DNA from 3 places in the Arthrobacter sp. sptzw32 genome. Region 1 is predicted to be linked to each of the others. Evidence: riboswitches for the same ligand, from Rfam matches in the RefSeq annotation. Region 1 holds a riboswitch; each other region holds the start of a gene.
What was found. Region 1 has a riboswitch for thiamine pyrophosphate ahead of AC5RVN_RS09195 (ECF transporter S component). Riboswitches for the same ligand answer to the same signal wherever they lie in the genome.
Positions count from the first base shown of each region.

Region 2: it holds a riboswitch for thiamine pyrophosphate, as region 1 does, so the genes downstream of both, thiD (bifunctional hydroxymethylpyrimidine kinase/phosphomethylpyrimidine kinase) here and AC5RVN_RS09195 (ECF transporter S component) in region 1, are expected to answer to the same signal.
Region 3: it holds a riboswitch for thiamine pyrophosphate, as region 1 does, so the genes downstream of both, AC5RVN_RS01690 (FAD-dependent oxidoreductase) here and AC5RVN_RS09195 (ECF transporter S component) in region 1, are expected to answer to the same signal.

Region 1 covers NZ_JBNHEZ010000004.1:54,434-59,501, reverse strand. The annotation lists gene AC5RVN_RS09210 (glycoside hydrolase family 25 domain-containing protein) at 1-12, shown strand, start outside; gene AC5RVN_RS09205 (energy-coupling factor transporter transmembrane component T family protein) at 84-884, opposite strand; gene AC5RVN_RS09200 (ABC transporter ATP-binding protein) at 881-2,431, opposite strand; gene AC5RVN_RS09195 (ECF transporter S component) at 2,431-3,054, opposite strand; TPP riboswitch at 3,109-3,249, opposite strand; gene AC5RVN_RS09190 (heme-degrading domain-containing protein) at 3,322-3,864, shown strand; gene AC5RVN_RS09185 (hypothetical protein) at 3,956-4,165, shown strand; gene AC5RVN_RS09180 (DUF4383 domain-containing protein) at 4,288-4,749, shown strand; gene AC5RVN_RS09175 (iron-containing redox enzyme family protein) at 4,826-5,068, shown strand, end outside.
Region 2 covers NZ_JBNHEZ010000002.1:34,620-39,687, reverse strand. The annotation lists gene obgE (GTPase ObgE) at 1-417, opposite strand, end outside; gene rpmA (50S ribosomal protein L27) at 534-797, opposite strand; gene rplU (50S ribosomal protein L21) at 857-1,165, opposite strand; gene thiD (bifunctional hydroxymethylpyrimidine kinase/phosphomethylpyrimidine kinase) at 1,429-2,952, opposite strand; TPP riboswitch at 2,960-3,057, opposite strand; gene AC5RVN_RS03630 (Rne/Rng family ribonuclease) at 3,269-5,068, opposite strand, start outside.
Region 3 covers NZ_JBNHEZ010000001.1:348,303-353,370, reverse strand. The annotation lists gene AC5RVN_RS01700 (thiazole synthase) at 1-631, opposite strand, end outside; gene thiS (sulfur carrier protein ThiS) at 636-872, opposite strand; gene AC5RVN_RS01690 (FAD-dependent oxidoreductase) at 869-2,209, opposite strand; TPP riboswitch at 2,202-2,320, opposite strand; gene thiE (thiamine phosphate synthase) at 2,348-3,085, shown strand; gene AC5RVN_RS01680 (RNB domain-containing ribonuclease) at 3,189-4,676, shown strand; gene AC5RVN_RS01675 (DEAD/DEAH box helicase) at 4,970-5,068, shown strand, end outside.

The DNA.
Region 1 (5,068 bases):
TCCTGCGTCTGACCTTGCGCCCTGCAGTCAGCCTCCTGCGGGCGGCCCGAACGTTTGATGTGTAGGACAGCAGGGCAGACCACTCAGCTCCCCAGCCACACCATGTTCCACGTGCCCGCCCAGACGGCCGCAGCAAAGGCCGCGCCGGCCATCAGCACGCCTCCACCGAGCACGCACAGGTCCAGCCCGCTGTAGGTGGATTCCCGCGCCCACGTCCGCCGCCCGCCGCCGAAACCACGCGCCTCCATGGTCACGGCCAGCCTTGAGGCACGGCGGATGGCCTGAACCAGGAGACCGAAGCTCTGCCCCATCGTGGCCTTTACCCGCTGCAGGGCACTGCCGCGGGAACCTACGCCCCGGGCCCGCCGGGCCATGCCGATGGTCTGCCATTCCTCCGCCATCAGCCCCACCAGGCGCATGGCGGCCAAAGTCCCCAGCACGAACCGGTGCGGGAGGCGTGCTTTTTGCGCCAGCGCATCGGCCAGGTCCGTGGGGTCAGTGCAGCTCATCAACAGCACCGCCGGGAGCGCGATTGCCAGGCCACGCAGCATAAACCCGACCCCCAGCTCCAGCGACCCCTCGCTCATGGTCCAGATGCCGACGTCGATCAGCGTTTTTCCGCTGTCCACCGCCAGGATGGAGGTACTCCAGCCGCCTACGGCTGCGGCAAGGATCAGCGGCCACCCCCGCTGCCACAGCAGCGTCAGGGTGAGGCCCGCCAATGGGAACAGCAGGAACTCGAACGCCAGCGCCACGGAAGCGGAAACCCAGTCAATGGACAGTGCAAGGACGGCGGTGATCAGGAAGACGGCCGCGAACTTGCTCAGCGGGTTGGCCCGGGTCAGCAGCGCACTGTTGCCGCGCAGGTTCAGCTCCTGTCTCATCGCACTACCGGCTCTGCTGCCAGGCGCAGTTCCGTTCCACCCAGCGCCGCCGTGAACTCAGCATCGTGGGTCACGGATACCACGGCTGTGCCGGCGTCCAGGAGTTCAGAGAGGAACGATGCCAGCTCAGCCCACGTGTTGGCGTCCTGCCCGAAGGTGGGTTCGTCCAGGATCAGGACCTGCGGATGCGCGGCCAGGACCGTTGCTACGGAAAGCCGACGCTTCTCGCCGCCCGAAAGTGTGTAGGGGTTCGCATCAACCAGTTCGGTGAGCCGAAGCCGCTCCAGCAGCTCATCCACCCGCTCTTCCCCGTGCCCGAGGTGGCGCGGACCAAAGCGCAGTTCGTCCAGCACGTTCCCGGTCACGAACTGGTGCTCAGGTTCCTGGAAAACGGTGCCCATGCGTTCAATCAGCTGCTCCGCCTTCCACTTGTACGGGTCGATTCCCGCCCCACGGCTAAGCGCCAGGGTGGCCGAAACTTTCCCGGCAACGGGCTCCAGCAGCCCGGCGAGGGTCAGCGCAAGGGTGGACTTTCCTGCGCCGTTGGGTCCGGTGATGGCCAGCGCCCGCCCTGCCCGGACCTGCGCCGAGATGCCTTGCCGGACCGGTACTGGCGGCAGTTTGCGCAAGCCCTTGCGGCGGGCACGTTCACGGGATACGGCCAGGTTTTCGGCGGCAAGCAGCAGGTCCCCGGAGCCGGGAGCCGGATCCGCCGTGCGTGGGCGGGTGGCCGGAACATACCCGGGCACCCAGACCCCGGCCGCAATGAGCATGCTCCGGGCTTCGCCGAGAACCTGGTCCGGAGGCCCGTCCAGGAGCACCCCCGGGTCGGTCGAAGAACCGGGCTGCAGCACCACAATGCGGTCCACCAGGTCCTTCCAGACGGAGACGCGGTGCTCCACCACCACCAGGGTTGCTCCGGTTTTGTCGAGACAGCGCCCGACGGCGTCGCGCACCTCCACCACCCCGGCGGGATCCAGGTTGGCTGTCGGCTCGTCGAGGAGAAGCAGCCCCGGCCGCATCGCAAGGATGCCGGCCAGGGCCAGCCGCTGTTTCTGGCCGCCTGACAGTGCAGACGTTGGATGGTCCAGCGGCAGGTGGGACAGCCCGACGTCGTCCAAAGCCTCGTGCACCCGGGTCCAGATACGGTCCCGGGGCACAGCAAGGTTCTCGGCACCGAAGGCCACGTCGTCCCCCACCCGTGACAGGACCACCTGTGTCTCCGGGTCCTGCTGCATCAACCCGGCACGGCCGCGCTGATCGCGGGGGGAGGCGCCGTCGACCAGCAGCGAACCCGACTCGTCGGAGTCGCCGGCCTCGCCGTCGTCGTTCGCATCCCCCAGCACCCCCGCCAACGCATGGAGGAGCGTGGACTTGCCGGCTCCGGACGGGCCAAGCAGGAGCACGCGCTCCCCTGGCCGGATGTCCAGGTCAAGGGCACGGACAGCAGGCCTGGAACGCCCGGCATGCCGCCAGCCCCAGCCGCGCGCGGTGACGGCAGCCGGGCGCGCCGCCACGGACGCGCCGTGGACGGAAGGCGCTGCCATCAGGAGAAAACCGGCTCCGTGGCTGCCTTCCGCGAGGCAAAGGAGCTCAGGACACCGGTCCTGGCCAGGCCGCGGGTGGCGATCCATGACAGCGCCCCGGCGATGACGGCACCGGAGATCGCGGTGAAGATAATGTACGCAAGCTTGTCGCCGCCCGAGTAGGCAATGTTCCAGCCCCAGGGAGCAAAGGAGTCATTGAGGCCGCAGAACAGCCCGGCAGCAGCACCGGCGAGGAGGGACGCCGGCAGGTTGAACTTCCGGTACACGAAAATCGCGAAAATGATTTCCGCACCCAGGCCCTGGACGAAGCCGGAGAACAGCACCGAGGCACCGTACTGCGAACCCATCAGCAGTTCACCGGTGGCTGCCACGGTTTCGCAGAACAGGGCGGCGCCCGGTTTGCGGATGATCAGCATGCCCAGCACCGCCGGGATCATCCAGCCGCCGGCGATCAGTCCGGTAAGCGGCGGGTAAAGGGCGTTCATCGGCGCAGACACTGCTGCGGCACCCTGGGACCACGCCCAGAAAATGACGCCGCCTGCGATGGCGATCAACGCCGCCACCACGATGTCCACAACGCGCCAGGACCTGCTGGTGGTCTTCTTGATTGCTGTAGTTGCCATGCGATCCTCCTGAGGAACAGGAGGGGAAAGAACCGCAGCGGCAAACCACTGCGGAGCTTCGAGAACTCGACTCCCTTGCGCCGGTACTAACCGGATCAGGTTCGAGGGTCTGCGGCTGTCCGCACTCTCAGCGCCCACCTGCGGCTCCTGGCTTGGCCAGTGATGCCCGACGGCGGCGCTCCCCTGTCGTTGAATGATTCTGTGAGTAAATAATTGCCCTTGTGGGCGGGGTCCAGTTTACACCGGAGGAAGGGTAGATTGTGGGCCATGACCGCCAATTCACCGCATGTGACTGAGTTCGATCCGGATTCGGATGCCGTCCAGCCGGAGGGATCGCTGCAGGCCCTTATCGCCCGAATAGAGGGCGAAATCCGGGAGCTCCAGTTTCCAGGCTTCTCCATGGACGACGCACTGAACCTGGGGCTGCTGCTTGTGGAGTTGGGGAAGGAGGGCCAGTTCCCCATCGCGATAGACATCACCAAGGGTGAGCAGGTCCTGTTCCATGTCGCCCTGGCGGGGGCCACCCCGGACAACGAGCACTGGATCCGCGCCAAACAGAGAACGGCGGCCCGGTACGAGGTGCCCTCCCTGCTGGTGGGGCTGCGCGCCCGGACCCGCGGCGGACGGATCGAAGACCAGGGCTGGTTTGATCAGCGCCGGTATGCGGCACATGGCGGCTCCTTCCCGGTATATGTCGCCGGAGTGGGAGCGGTGGCTACGGTCACTGTTTCAGGGCTTCCCCAGGTGCAGGACCATGACCTGGTGGTACAGGCGCTGCGCGAGATCCTCAGCTCCATGCGAACGGACTGACGCGGGTTCCCAACCAGGGCGATGGACTCCCCTTGGATGCCGGGAGTACATTCGAGACGGGTGGCGGAAGTTCCAAACAGGAGGGGGCGCCATGCTCGGTAATACAGCCGAAAACCAGGTGCGGGCAGCGGTGGACAAGGCCGAGGAAGAAATGATTTACATCGGCCCCGACCACCCCTACTATCCTTTGCTGGCTGAACTGGTATCCGCCGTCGGAAACGCCTGGCAGCAGGGGTATGAGCACGGCCGCCGCGGCGGGCACCAGCCAAACCCCTACGTGTGGATCGTCCCGGAAGGGTGAGCCCGCCGGCTGCGCGGACGCTGCCGGCAGTGGCCGGCGGGCAGCAGCACCGGCAGGCGCACTTAGCTTTTATTAGTAACCATGCTTACTATGTTGTCTCCAGGCTTTTGAGGAGACAGGTCATGACAGTCAGCACCCGGGCCACCGGCGCGAGGACGGGCCTGCAGAAGGCTGCCTTCGTAACCGGCGCCCTCTTCCTGCTGGTGGGTGTCCTGGGGTTTGTCCCCGGGATCACCAGCAACTACGACTCCCTGGGCATGGCCGGACAGGGCTCCGGAGCCCTGCTGTTGAACCTCTTCCAGGTGTCGGTCCTTCACAATATCGTGCACCTTGCCTTCGGGGCGGCCGGACTGCTGCTGGCCCGGACCCACCAGAAGGCACGAAGCTTCCTGATCTACGGGGGCGTCGTGTACCTGGTTCTCTGGCTTTACGGCTTCCTGGTGGGGGACGAAACTCCCGCCAACTTTGTCCCACTCAACGGCGCCGACAACTGGCTCCACCTGGCCCTGAGTTCGACCATGATCATTCTCGCCATCCTGCTGGCCCCCCGAACCACCCCGCGGCGCAGCCGCGGCGCAACCTGAACGACCGCCCTGACCGAAACCGCCACCGTCGACGGCCAAGCACCCGGCAGCACCGCTGCCGCCCTAAGGAGCAATCATGAAGATCCCTGAACCCCGAGGTCCCATCAGCACCGCCCTGTTCCGGGTCCTGGCAGCAACAGCCGGGGCCGGTGACAGCTCCCCCGCCGTTGAGGAACTGCGCCGGCTGGTGGTGACACAGCTGGGCACGGCCACCGACATCATCGGCGACGACGACGTCCAGCTGGCACTTTTCTCCCTCTACGAGCTGCACTACTCCGGCCTTGAAGGTGTCAGTGATGAGTGGGAGTGGGAGCCGGGC
Region 2 (5,068 bases), on a different contig from region 1:
CCCGGGAGCTTTGCGCTTTTGTGATGAGAGCGCGGCGTTGCCGAGGCCGCCGATGCCCCCTGCTGCGGCTACGTATTCGGCGCCTTCACCAACGAGGTCCGCGAGAACCGTGCCGTCCTTGGATTTGACCACGGTGCCGTCAGGGACGGGGAGTATCAGGGTTTCGCCGTTCTTGCCGCCACGCCAGTCACCCATGCCCGGGCCACCGTTGGTGGCGTGGCGGTGGGGTGCGTGGTGGTAGTCAAGGAGGGTAGTGGTCTGGTGGTCAACGCGAAGGATCACGTCGCCGCCATTGCCGCCGTTGCCGCCGTCGGGACCGCCAAGCGGCTTGAACTTTTCGCGGTGGACGGAGACGCATCCGTGACCGCCGGCACCGCCGGATACGTGCAGTACTACCCGGTCTACAAAGCTGGCCACGTGGTTCTCCTCAATGCTGTTTCCTGGACGCCGCGGGGCGCCAAGACGATTGTAATGCGGTTAAAAGAACAGTGGAGCGGGCCAACTGGCCCGCTCCACCGCTTCAGAACTGTTTGTTACTCTGCAGCTGCAGCAGCAACGATGTTGACGACGCGACGACCGCGGCGGGTGCCGAATTCAACGGCTCCCGGGGTCAGTGCGAACAGGGTGTCGTCGCCGCCACGGCCAACGCCGGCGCCCGGGTGGAAGTGGGTGCCACGCTGGCGGACGATGATCTCGCCTGCGGAGACGACTTGGCCGCCGAAGCGCTTCACGCCGAGGTACTGAGCGTTGGAATCACGACCGTTGCGAGTGGAGCTCGCGCCCTTTTTATGTGCCATTTGAAATGCCTGCCTCTAAATTCTGGGGATCTGCTGAAAAACCTGAACAGTAACGAAGGTTACTGGATACCAGTGATCTTGACCTTGGTCAGTTCCTGGCGGTGACCCTGGCGCTTCTTGTAACCGGTCTTGTTCTTGAACTTCTGGATCACAATCTTCGGACCACGGAGGTCGTTCAGGATCTCAGCCGTAACAGTTACCTTGGCCAGGTCAGCAGCGGCGGTGGTGACCTTGTCACCATCAACCAGGAGCAGTGCGGGCAGCTGGATAGTGCTGCCAGCTCCACCGGCGACGCGGTTAAGGGTAACGAAGTCTCCAACGGAAACCTTCTCTTGGCGGCCGCCTGCGCGGACAATCGCGTACACCACTTGGGAACTCACTTCTCTCGACGTTTATTACAAAATTTGCGTGCGGAACCGGCCAATAAAAGCCTGGTTTCTCGCTGTGCCTCAACGCCGTGGGGTCATAACCCAAGTGTTGGCGTAAGCACCGAAGATCCAGAATACGCTAATTTTGGCTTCGGCCGCAAATGAGGCTGGTTCCGGCGGGCTGGCTGTGATAAGTACCACTGCTGAATCCCGGCCTCGGGACCGTGCCCCACCATACTACCGGCAAGGCCGCGGCCACGGTGTCAGGCATGGAGGCGCGGCGCGTCGAAGAAGTCCACTTCCAGGCGGCAGGACTGCTTGAATGCCGTGATCATGGCGGCCCACTCGGCAGCGGAGGCCCTGCGTCCCGCTTCATCCACTATGGCAATGGCCCTGCGGGTGGCGGCGGCGAAGTCTTCGTCGGCATAGGTGCGCAGCCACTCCGCGTAAGGGTGCGCGGAAGGTTCACCGGCGGCAACAAACTGGGCGTGGAGCGTGGCGCCTACCTCGGCGTACAGCCAGAAGCAGGGCAGGACTGCCGCCGCGAGGACCGCATAACTGCCCGACGCCGAGGCCGCCGTCAGGTGGTCAACGTAGGACTTGGTGACGGGGCCGAGCCGGGGCAGGACCGAGCGCGCGCCCAGCCAGGAGCGGTGAAGCTCCGACTCGACCTCCAGGCACTGCCCGGCCGAAGCAGCCCAAAACAGTTGCTCCGCCTCGGTGGGCGCCAGCGAACTCGCCCTTGCCAGAACCCGTGAATAGCCGTTGAGGTAGAGGGCATCCTGCGCGAGGTAGTACTCAAACTGGTGCTCCTGAAGGCTGCCCGTAGCCAGGTCGCGGATGAAGCCGAGGGCATAGATATCCTCCAGGTCCGGCTGCGCCTCACGCCGCAGCTGCGCCGCGAAGCTGCCTTCCGCCGGCACCGGCTGCAGGTGGTGGAAATGATGCACGGGCCCGTTGCCTGTCCCCACCTCCAGGGTTCCCGAGGCCTTGAGGGCGCCGGCGAGCCACGGCTTGGCTTCCCGGAGTGACGCTTCCCAGTCCCCCAGCCGCGCCTGGGCGGTGGCCATTGCAGAGGACAACGAACAGCCTGTGCCGTGGCTGTTCGTCGTTGCAAGCCGCTCCCCTGGCACCTCCACCACTTCATGGGACAGCAGGCCCCGGGTGTTGACCAGCGCGTCCGGGCACTCGTTGCCGTCCAGGTGGCCGCCCTTGACCAGTACGGTTGCGCCGCTGGCGGCTGCGAGGGCGCGGCCCTGGTCCAGCGCACCGGCCCAGCTGTCCTGCAACTGCCCGCCCACAAGCATGGCGAGCTCCGCGAGGTTGGGGGTGATGAGGTGTGCCAGCGGCAGGAGTTCGCGCAGGACCGTTTCGGCAGACTCGTGCAGGAGCCGGTCGCCGCTGGTGGCAACCATCACTGGGTCCAGGACCACGACGGCGGGCCGCACCTTCTGCAGCCACTGCGCCACCGTTCCAATGACGTCGGCGTTGCCGAGCATTCCGATTTTCACGGCGTCGATGGTGATGTCGTCGCTGATGGCGTCGAGTTGCTCTGCCAGGAATGCTGCAGGGGGCACGTGAACGGACCTTACTCCGTGCGTGTTCTGGGCTGTGAGGGCAGTGATGGCTGCCATCCCGTACCCCCCGAGGGCCGCGATGCTTTTCAAATCCGCCTGGATACCGGCACCGCCGGAAGGATCCGAGCCGGCGATGGACAGGACCCTGGGTACCTGCCGGCCCGGCAATGCCGGCGCCGCAGTGGCGGGTCCAGGGGTGGCTGCGGGCATTACAAGAGTCGTAGACAAAGGACATCCCTTCGCCGGTGCTAACCGGACAGGTTCAACGGGTCTGAATCTCAGCCGGCTCTCTGCGCGGCACCCCGTGTCGGTTCCCCAGCCTAGCTTTTTTGCCCGCCCCAGGCTGAAGGTGACACATTGCGACCCGAAGCCGCACGCTGATGGCGCGCAGCTCCGCATCCCGCCCTGCGGGCCCTGCACGCAAAAGTCCCCGCCCAGTGGACAAATCCCCTGGAAATTCCTGGGGTTTTGTCCACTGAACGGGGACTTGTTGAAACGCGCCGGTACGTGCCCGTGAGCGCTCCGGCTAGAGCTCCGAGGCCGGTACGCCTACGCCCAGGATGATGGGCGCCTCTGCGGGCTTTGTTGACGCTTTTTCAAGGCCGGCACCGCCGTCACCGGCCGGCGCCGGAGCCTTTGCCTCGTGGGTATGCCCTGTGCTGGCTGCCGTCACGCTTTCGTGATGCTGCACGGAGGTTTCGTTGGCTGCTCCCTGGGCACGGCTGGCACTGCGGTTGCGCCGCGGGCGCCGTTGCCGGGACTGCTCCAGCGTGTGGTCCGTGTAGTCCTTCGCCGGTTCCCCGGCAGCGGCTGCAGCAGGCACGCGGGCCGGCTGTACCGGCTCCACGCGCTCCGCCGGTTTCTGCTCCGGTTCGGTCTGCTCAGGCTCCGCTTGTGCGGGCGCCGGCTGGCCCAGGTGGGCGAACGCTTCGGCAAGCCGGTCCAGGGTCAGTGCGGGCTTCTGCGGCTGCTCCTCAGCATGGTCAACGAACGGCAGCACCACCTTCTCGCCGCCGAAGGTCAGCACGGCGGCCGGGCGCGCATCGTCGTCGCGGTTTGTTTCCACTGCGGGAGCCGGGGCAGGGGCGGGCGCGGAATGGTCCGCGGCAGCCTGCCTGGCTGCGGCCACTTCGTCGTCGTGCAAGTGGGCTGCATGCGCGGCGGCGGCGATGTTGGCAAGGGCCAGCCGGGTGGCTTCCGCCTTCGCGTGCCGCTCAGCGTCAGAGGGGTCGGGCTGGACTGTGTGGACGGGCACGGCAGGCGCGGGGGCAACCTCGGGCTGCTGGCCGCCACGGCCCCGCCGCCGCTTCCGGTCCGGACGCACGCCGGCCTGGCTGCTGTCGATGCGCGGGGCGTCATTGCGGTGGCCTTCGCTGCGGGGTTCCGGCCGGCTGTCGGTCCGCTGGACGTGGTGTTCGGCGGCCACGATGTTGGCCCGCCGGTGCTCAACGGGGTCGTCATGGGTGACGACGCCGCGGCCGGCGCACGCTTCGCACTGCTCGCCGAAGACTTCCAGGAGTCCGGTGCCCATCCGCTTTCGCGTCATCTGCACCAGGCCAAGGGAGGTCACTTCGGCAACCTGGTGCTTGGTGCGGTCGCGTCCCAGGCATTCCACCATGCGGCGCAGAACGAGGTCGCGGTTGGATTCAAGGACCATGTCGATGAAGTCGATGACGATGATGCCGCCGATGTCGCGGAGGCGGAGCTGGCGGACCACTTCCTCAGCAGCCTCGAGGTTGTTTTTGGTCACCGTCTCTTCGAGGTTGCCGCCGCTGCCGGTGAACTTGCCGGTGTTGACGTCCACCACGGTCATGGCTTCGGTGCGGTCGATCACCAGCGAACCGCCGGACGGGAGGAAGACCTTCCGCTCCAGCGCCTTGTGGATCTGCTCGTCAATGCGCCAGGCAGCGAAGATGTCCTGGTCCTTGGTCCACTTTTCGAGGCGTCCCACCAGGTCCGGCGCCACATAGGTGACGTACGCCTCGATGGTGTCCCAGGCTTCCTCGCCCGAAACGATCAGCTTGGAGAAGTCTTCGTTGAAGACGTCACGGACCACCTTGATGGTGAGGTCCGGTTCGCCGTACAGCAGCTCAGGAGCAAGGATCTTGGTGGACTTCGACTGGCTTTCGATGCCTTCCCACTGCGCGCGCAGGCGGTTGATGTCGTGTGTCAGCTCTTCCTCGGACGCTCCCTCGGCGGCGGTGCGGACAATGACGCCCGCCTGCTCCGGGAGCCGGTCCTTGAGGATGCGCTTGAGGCGGTTGCGTTCTACGTCGGGCAGTTTGCGCGAGATGCCGGTCATGGAACCGCCGGGCACGAACACCAG
Region 3 (5,068 bases), on a different contig from region 1:
CCAGTTCCATGGCCAGGGCTGCGTCCGAGGCAGTGCCGATGCCGGCGTCCAGAACCACCGGCACTGAGGCGCGGGAGACGATCAGCTCGATATTGTGCGGGTTTAGGATGCCCAGTCCCGTGCCGATCGGTGCCCCCAGCGGCATCACGGCAGTGGCCCCGAGGTTCTCGAGCCGCAGGGCAAGGACAGGGTCGTCGTTGGTGTACGCAAAAACCTTGAATCCCCTGTTGACGAGCTGCTCCGTGGCGTCCACCAGTTCGACGGCGTCCGGCAGCAGGGTCTGTTCGTCGGCAATGACTTCCAGTTTCACCCAATCTGTTTCCAGCGCCTCACGGGCCAGTTCGGCGGTCAGCACGGCGTCCCGGGCAGTAAAGCAGCCGGCGGTGTTGGGCAGTACGCGGATGCCGTGGTCCATGAGCAGCTGGAATAGTGAACCCGTTTCCGCGGTGGAGTACCGCCGCATGGCCACGGTGGTCAGGGCGGTTCCGGAGGCCAGGAGGGCCGCTCCCAGGCCGTCAAGGCTGGGGGCACCGCCGGTGCCCATGATGAGCCGGGAGGTCAGCGCGACACCGTCGATCACCAGCGGATCGTCCTGGCCGGTTGAGCTTGAGGTGGTGATGGTTTCGGTCATGGTGTCAGCCTCCCTGTACGGCCGTGACGAGCTCGACTTCGTCGCCGTCCGCGAGCGCGATGGCGGACCACTGGCTGCGCGGCACTACCTCCGAGTTGTGCGCGACAGCCACGCCAAGCTTCCGGCCGTCGGTGGCCTGGCCGGTGGCAGCGAGGGGGCGTCCGGTGACCTCGCTGACGAGCGCGCTTATGGAGGCGCCCTCGGGTACAAGGTGCCGGGTTCCGTTCAAGGTGATGTTCATGCTGTTTCCTTTTGGCGTAAGCGGTTGGTGGACGGGTAGCCGGAGCGGGAGAAACGGCCAGGGTTGAAGGCCGCCCACCGCGGGTCCGGCCCGCCGTCCAAAAGGTCCCGGCAGACGGCGGCAGCCGCCGGAGCCAGCAGGACTCCGTGGCGGAAGAAGCCGGTGGCAATGATGAGCCCGGCGACATAACGGGCGTCCCGGCCGGCCGGCCCGGACGCCGCGGGTACCCGCCCGAGCAGCGGTGCGTTGTCCGGCGTTCCGGGGCGGGCCCGGGCGGTGGCTTCCAGCAGTTCAAGTTCGGCGACGGCGGGGACCAGCACCAGCGCGTCCCGGAGCAGCTGGTATACGCCGCCGGCGGAAACGGCATCAGCGGCCGAGGGGGCATCCTCGCGCTGGGTTGCCCCGACCACCACTGTGCCGTCCCGGCGCGGGACGATGTAGACCGGGACGCCGTGCACCAGCCCGCGGACGGTGGACGTGACCAGGGGTTGCACATGCTTGGGAACGGCAAGGCGCAGGATGTCCCCGTAGACGGGCCGCAGCGGCAGATGCAGATTGCCGGGCAGTGCTTCCAGCGCTGCCGCGTGCAGCCCGTTCGCCACCACCGTTTCGGCGGCCAACACGGCACCCCCGCCTGCCAGGCGTACCCCGGCGACCCTTCCGTTCTGCCACAGCAGCCCGGCCGCGCGGGCAGGGACTGCATAACCGTCGACGGCGCCGGCTGCTGCGGTGCCGTGCCCTGCGGCGCGGCCCCTGCTCCCGCCTCCGTTACCCGCACGCCCGCCGGCCAGGGCGGCCTGCAGGCAGGCCACCAGCAGCCGCGGATCCACCTGGTGGTCCGCCGGGGTGTCCAGTGCACAGGAAATCCCGGGACTGAGCAGCGGCTCCCGCTGCCGCGCTGCCCGGACGGTGAGCGGTTCAACGGAGAGGCCGTTCGCCTGCTGGACTGTGCGCAGGTCCATCAGGGCGCGGCGGTCCCCGGCGTCGGCTCCCACGGCGAGGGTCGGCGTCGTAATGTATCCCGGATCTGTCCCTGAAGCTGCAGCGAGGCCGGCGGCGAAAGCCGGCCAGCGTACGGAGGCCTCCAGCATGAATTCCAGGAGGTCCTCCTCCTGGTAGTGCAGCTCGCTCACCGGAGCCAGCATTCCTGCGGCAGCCCAGCTCGCCCCCGACCCCGGCGCGTCGTCGATGACCACCACTGCGCGGCCGGAGCGCTGCGCCTCCCACGCGATGCTGTGGCCGATGACTCCGCCGCCGATGACGGCGACGTCGGCGTGGACGATGTTGTCCGCCCGCCCGGACTGGGCGTTGAGAGAGCTGCCTGAAGGTGCGCCCATGTGTCTCCTTCCCTACGCCGGCATTAACCGGATCAGGTCAAGCGGTCGGCTCTGACGCCCTCTCAGCCCGGCGCTTTGTGACAGCTGCCGCGGGCTCCCGCAGTACGAGGCCAGTGTAGAGGAACTAGGCTTTGGTCCATGAATGTGTCCCACGCCCCTGCCGCCGGCACTGACGTCCTTGGCAGCGCGAAGATCAGCAACGGCCTTCACGCTGCCCGCCTTTATCTCTGCACCGATGCGCGCACGGACCGCGGGGATTTCGGGGATTTCGTTGATGCCGCTTTTTCCGGTGGCGTGGACATCATCCAGCTCAGGGACAAGAACATCGAGGCAGCCGAGGAGCTCGAACTGCTGGCCGTCCTCAAGGAAGCGGCAGAGCGGCACGGCCGGCTTTGGGCCGTCAATGACAGGGCGGATATCGCCGTATTGTCCGGTGCCCCGGTGTTCCATATCGGCCAAAAGGATCTGCCCCTCGAGGCTGCGCGGACCCTGCTCAACGGCAATGCCGCCATTGGCCTCTCCAGCCACAGCCCGGCGCAGGTGGACGCCGCCCTGGCTGCAGCCTCGGCTCCGGCAGGCTTGGATTACTTCTGTGTAGGCCCGGTTTGGGCTACCCCCACCAAACCGGGACGGGCCGCGGTAGGGCTCGACCTGGTGAAGTACGCCGCAGAAGCTGCGCGGACGGCCGGCCTGGAAGGGCAGTCCGACGACGGCCTCCCCTGGTTCGCGATTGGGGGCATTGACCATGGCAACGTGGAGCAGGTGGTGGCTGCAGGCGCGCGCAGGATCGTGGTGGTCCGCGCCATTACGGAAGCTTCCGATCCGGCAGCGGCCGCCGCTGCGCTACTCGCGGCGCTGGACGCCCGGAAGCCCTGACTTCGGGCGCCCGAGCGACGGCGTCCGCGGCGGGATCAGCAACGTGGGGTGATCCGGGCCCGGCACCTGCATTATGGCCGGGATTCGGGCTAGGCTGATTTTCGTGTCACACCATCGGCTGGCTCCCAACGTCCACGAGCACAACAACGCGCTCGAGGCGGCCCTGAGCGCCCTGCGGACCGAGCTGGAGTTGCCGGGCGCCTACCCGGAGGACGCGGTGGCTGACGCAAAGGCGGCCGTCGAGTCCCTGCAGCTCCCCAGCCATGACCTCACCGGCATCGAATTCATCACCATCGATCCGGCGTCGTCGACGGACCTGGACCAGGCCCTGTTCATCGAGCCGGACGGCGACGGCTACCACGTGCTGTATGCCATTGCGGATGTGCCCGCCTTCGTGGCCCCCGGCGGGCCCCTGGACGCGGAAACGCGCCGGCGCGGCCAGACGTTCTATGCCCCCGATGGGCGGATCCCCTTGCATCCGGAGGTCATCAGCGAACAGGCCGGAAGCCTCCTCCCCGGCCAGGACTGCTCCGCGTTCGTCTGGGACTTCCGCCTGGACAGCGCCGCCGGGGTGCAGTCCGTAGCGGTAAAGCGGGCCCGGATGCGCAGCCGCGCGAAGCTCAGCTACAAGGGCGTGCAGGCCGAGCTCGACGCCGGCACCGCGGCCCCGGTGCTGCTGCTCCTTAGGGAGGTGGGGCTCAAGCGCGTGGAGCTGGAGCGGGCCCGCGGCGGTGCCAGCCTGAACATGCCGGAACAGGAGATCGTCCAGCTTCCCGACGGCGGCTACCGGATTGCCGCCGCTCCCCAGCTTCCGGTGGAGGACTGGAACGCACAGATATCCCTCATGACCGGAATGGCTGCGGCCCAGCTCATGCTGGCGGGGAAGGTGGGCATCCTGCGCACCATGCCTTCCCCGGACGAGCGCTCCCTGAATCACTTCCGGCTGCAGACCGAGGCCCTGGGCAAGCCCTGGGACGGCGAAGTCAGCTACGGCGAATACCTGCGGAGCCTGGACCCGACGGAACCCCGCCAGCTGGCCATCATGCACTCCGCCGGCATGCTGTTCCGGGGCGCCGCCTACACGGCCTTTGACGGGTCCGTCCCGGAGGACGCGGTGCAATCGGCCATCGGCGCCGCCTATGCGCACACCACCGCCCCGCTGCGCCGGCTGGTGGACCGCTTTGTGCTGGTGATTTGCGAGGCTTTGAGCAGCGGCGGCGAAGTGCCGGGATGGGCGAGGGAGGCCCTTCCGTCCCTGCCCGAGATCATGGCCGGCTCCGACCAGCTGGCATCCCGGATGGAGCGCACGGCCCTGGATACCGTGGAGGCGGCCCTGCTGGTCAACCACGTGGGGCAGGAATTTGATGCCATTGTCATCTCCGGGTCCAAACCGCAAAAAGAGAACGGCAGGAACGGCAACGGCAACGGGAAGAACGGCCATGGCAACGGCGGTTCGGGGATCGTCCAGATCGCAGATCCGGCGGTGACTGCCCGCTGCGCCGGCGAACTGGAGTCCGGCACCAAGGTCCGGGTCCGCCTGGTCTCCTCCGATATCGCCACGCGGGAAGTCCATTTCGAGCTCGTCGAGTAGCGGCGGCACGGCCCGCAACTACGGCCCCTGGCGGCCAAAGCCGGGAATCGGGCTGTTGCGGCTAGACTGAAGAAGTAGAAATGGATGCCCGGTCGTTGATTTCCTTGAAACCAACAAGCCCGCCCCTACGCGATCTTGAGATACACCCGTTGGTCACCAGTGCCAGCAATTAGATAGCCCGCGATCGGCTTCCACTGGAATTGCGTGTGCGCCCGAGCGTGCTCCGGAACAGCCTTGCGGCCGGCCCGTTGAGCAGGCAGCGCCATTGCCCAAATGAATAAGGAAACTCCCCAGTGAGTGAATTGCATACCCACCAGCTTCTGACCGACGAGACCGGCACCGAAGTTATCGAGCCCGAAGAAACCATCATCTCGGACGAGTTGCCCCACGAG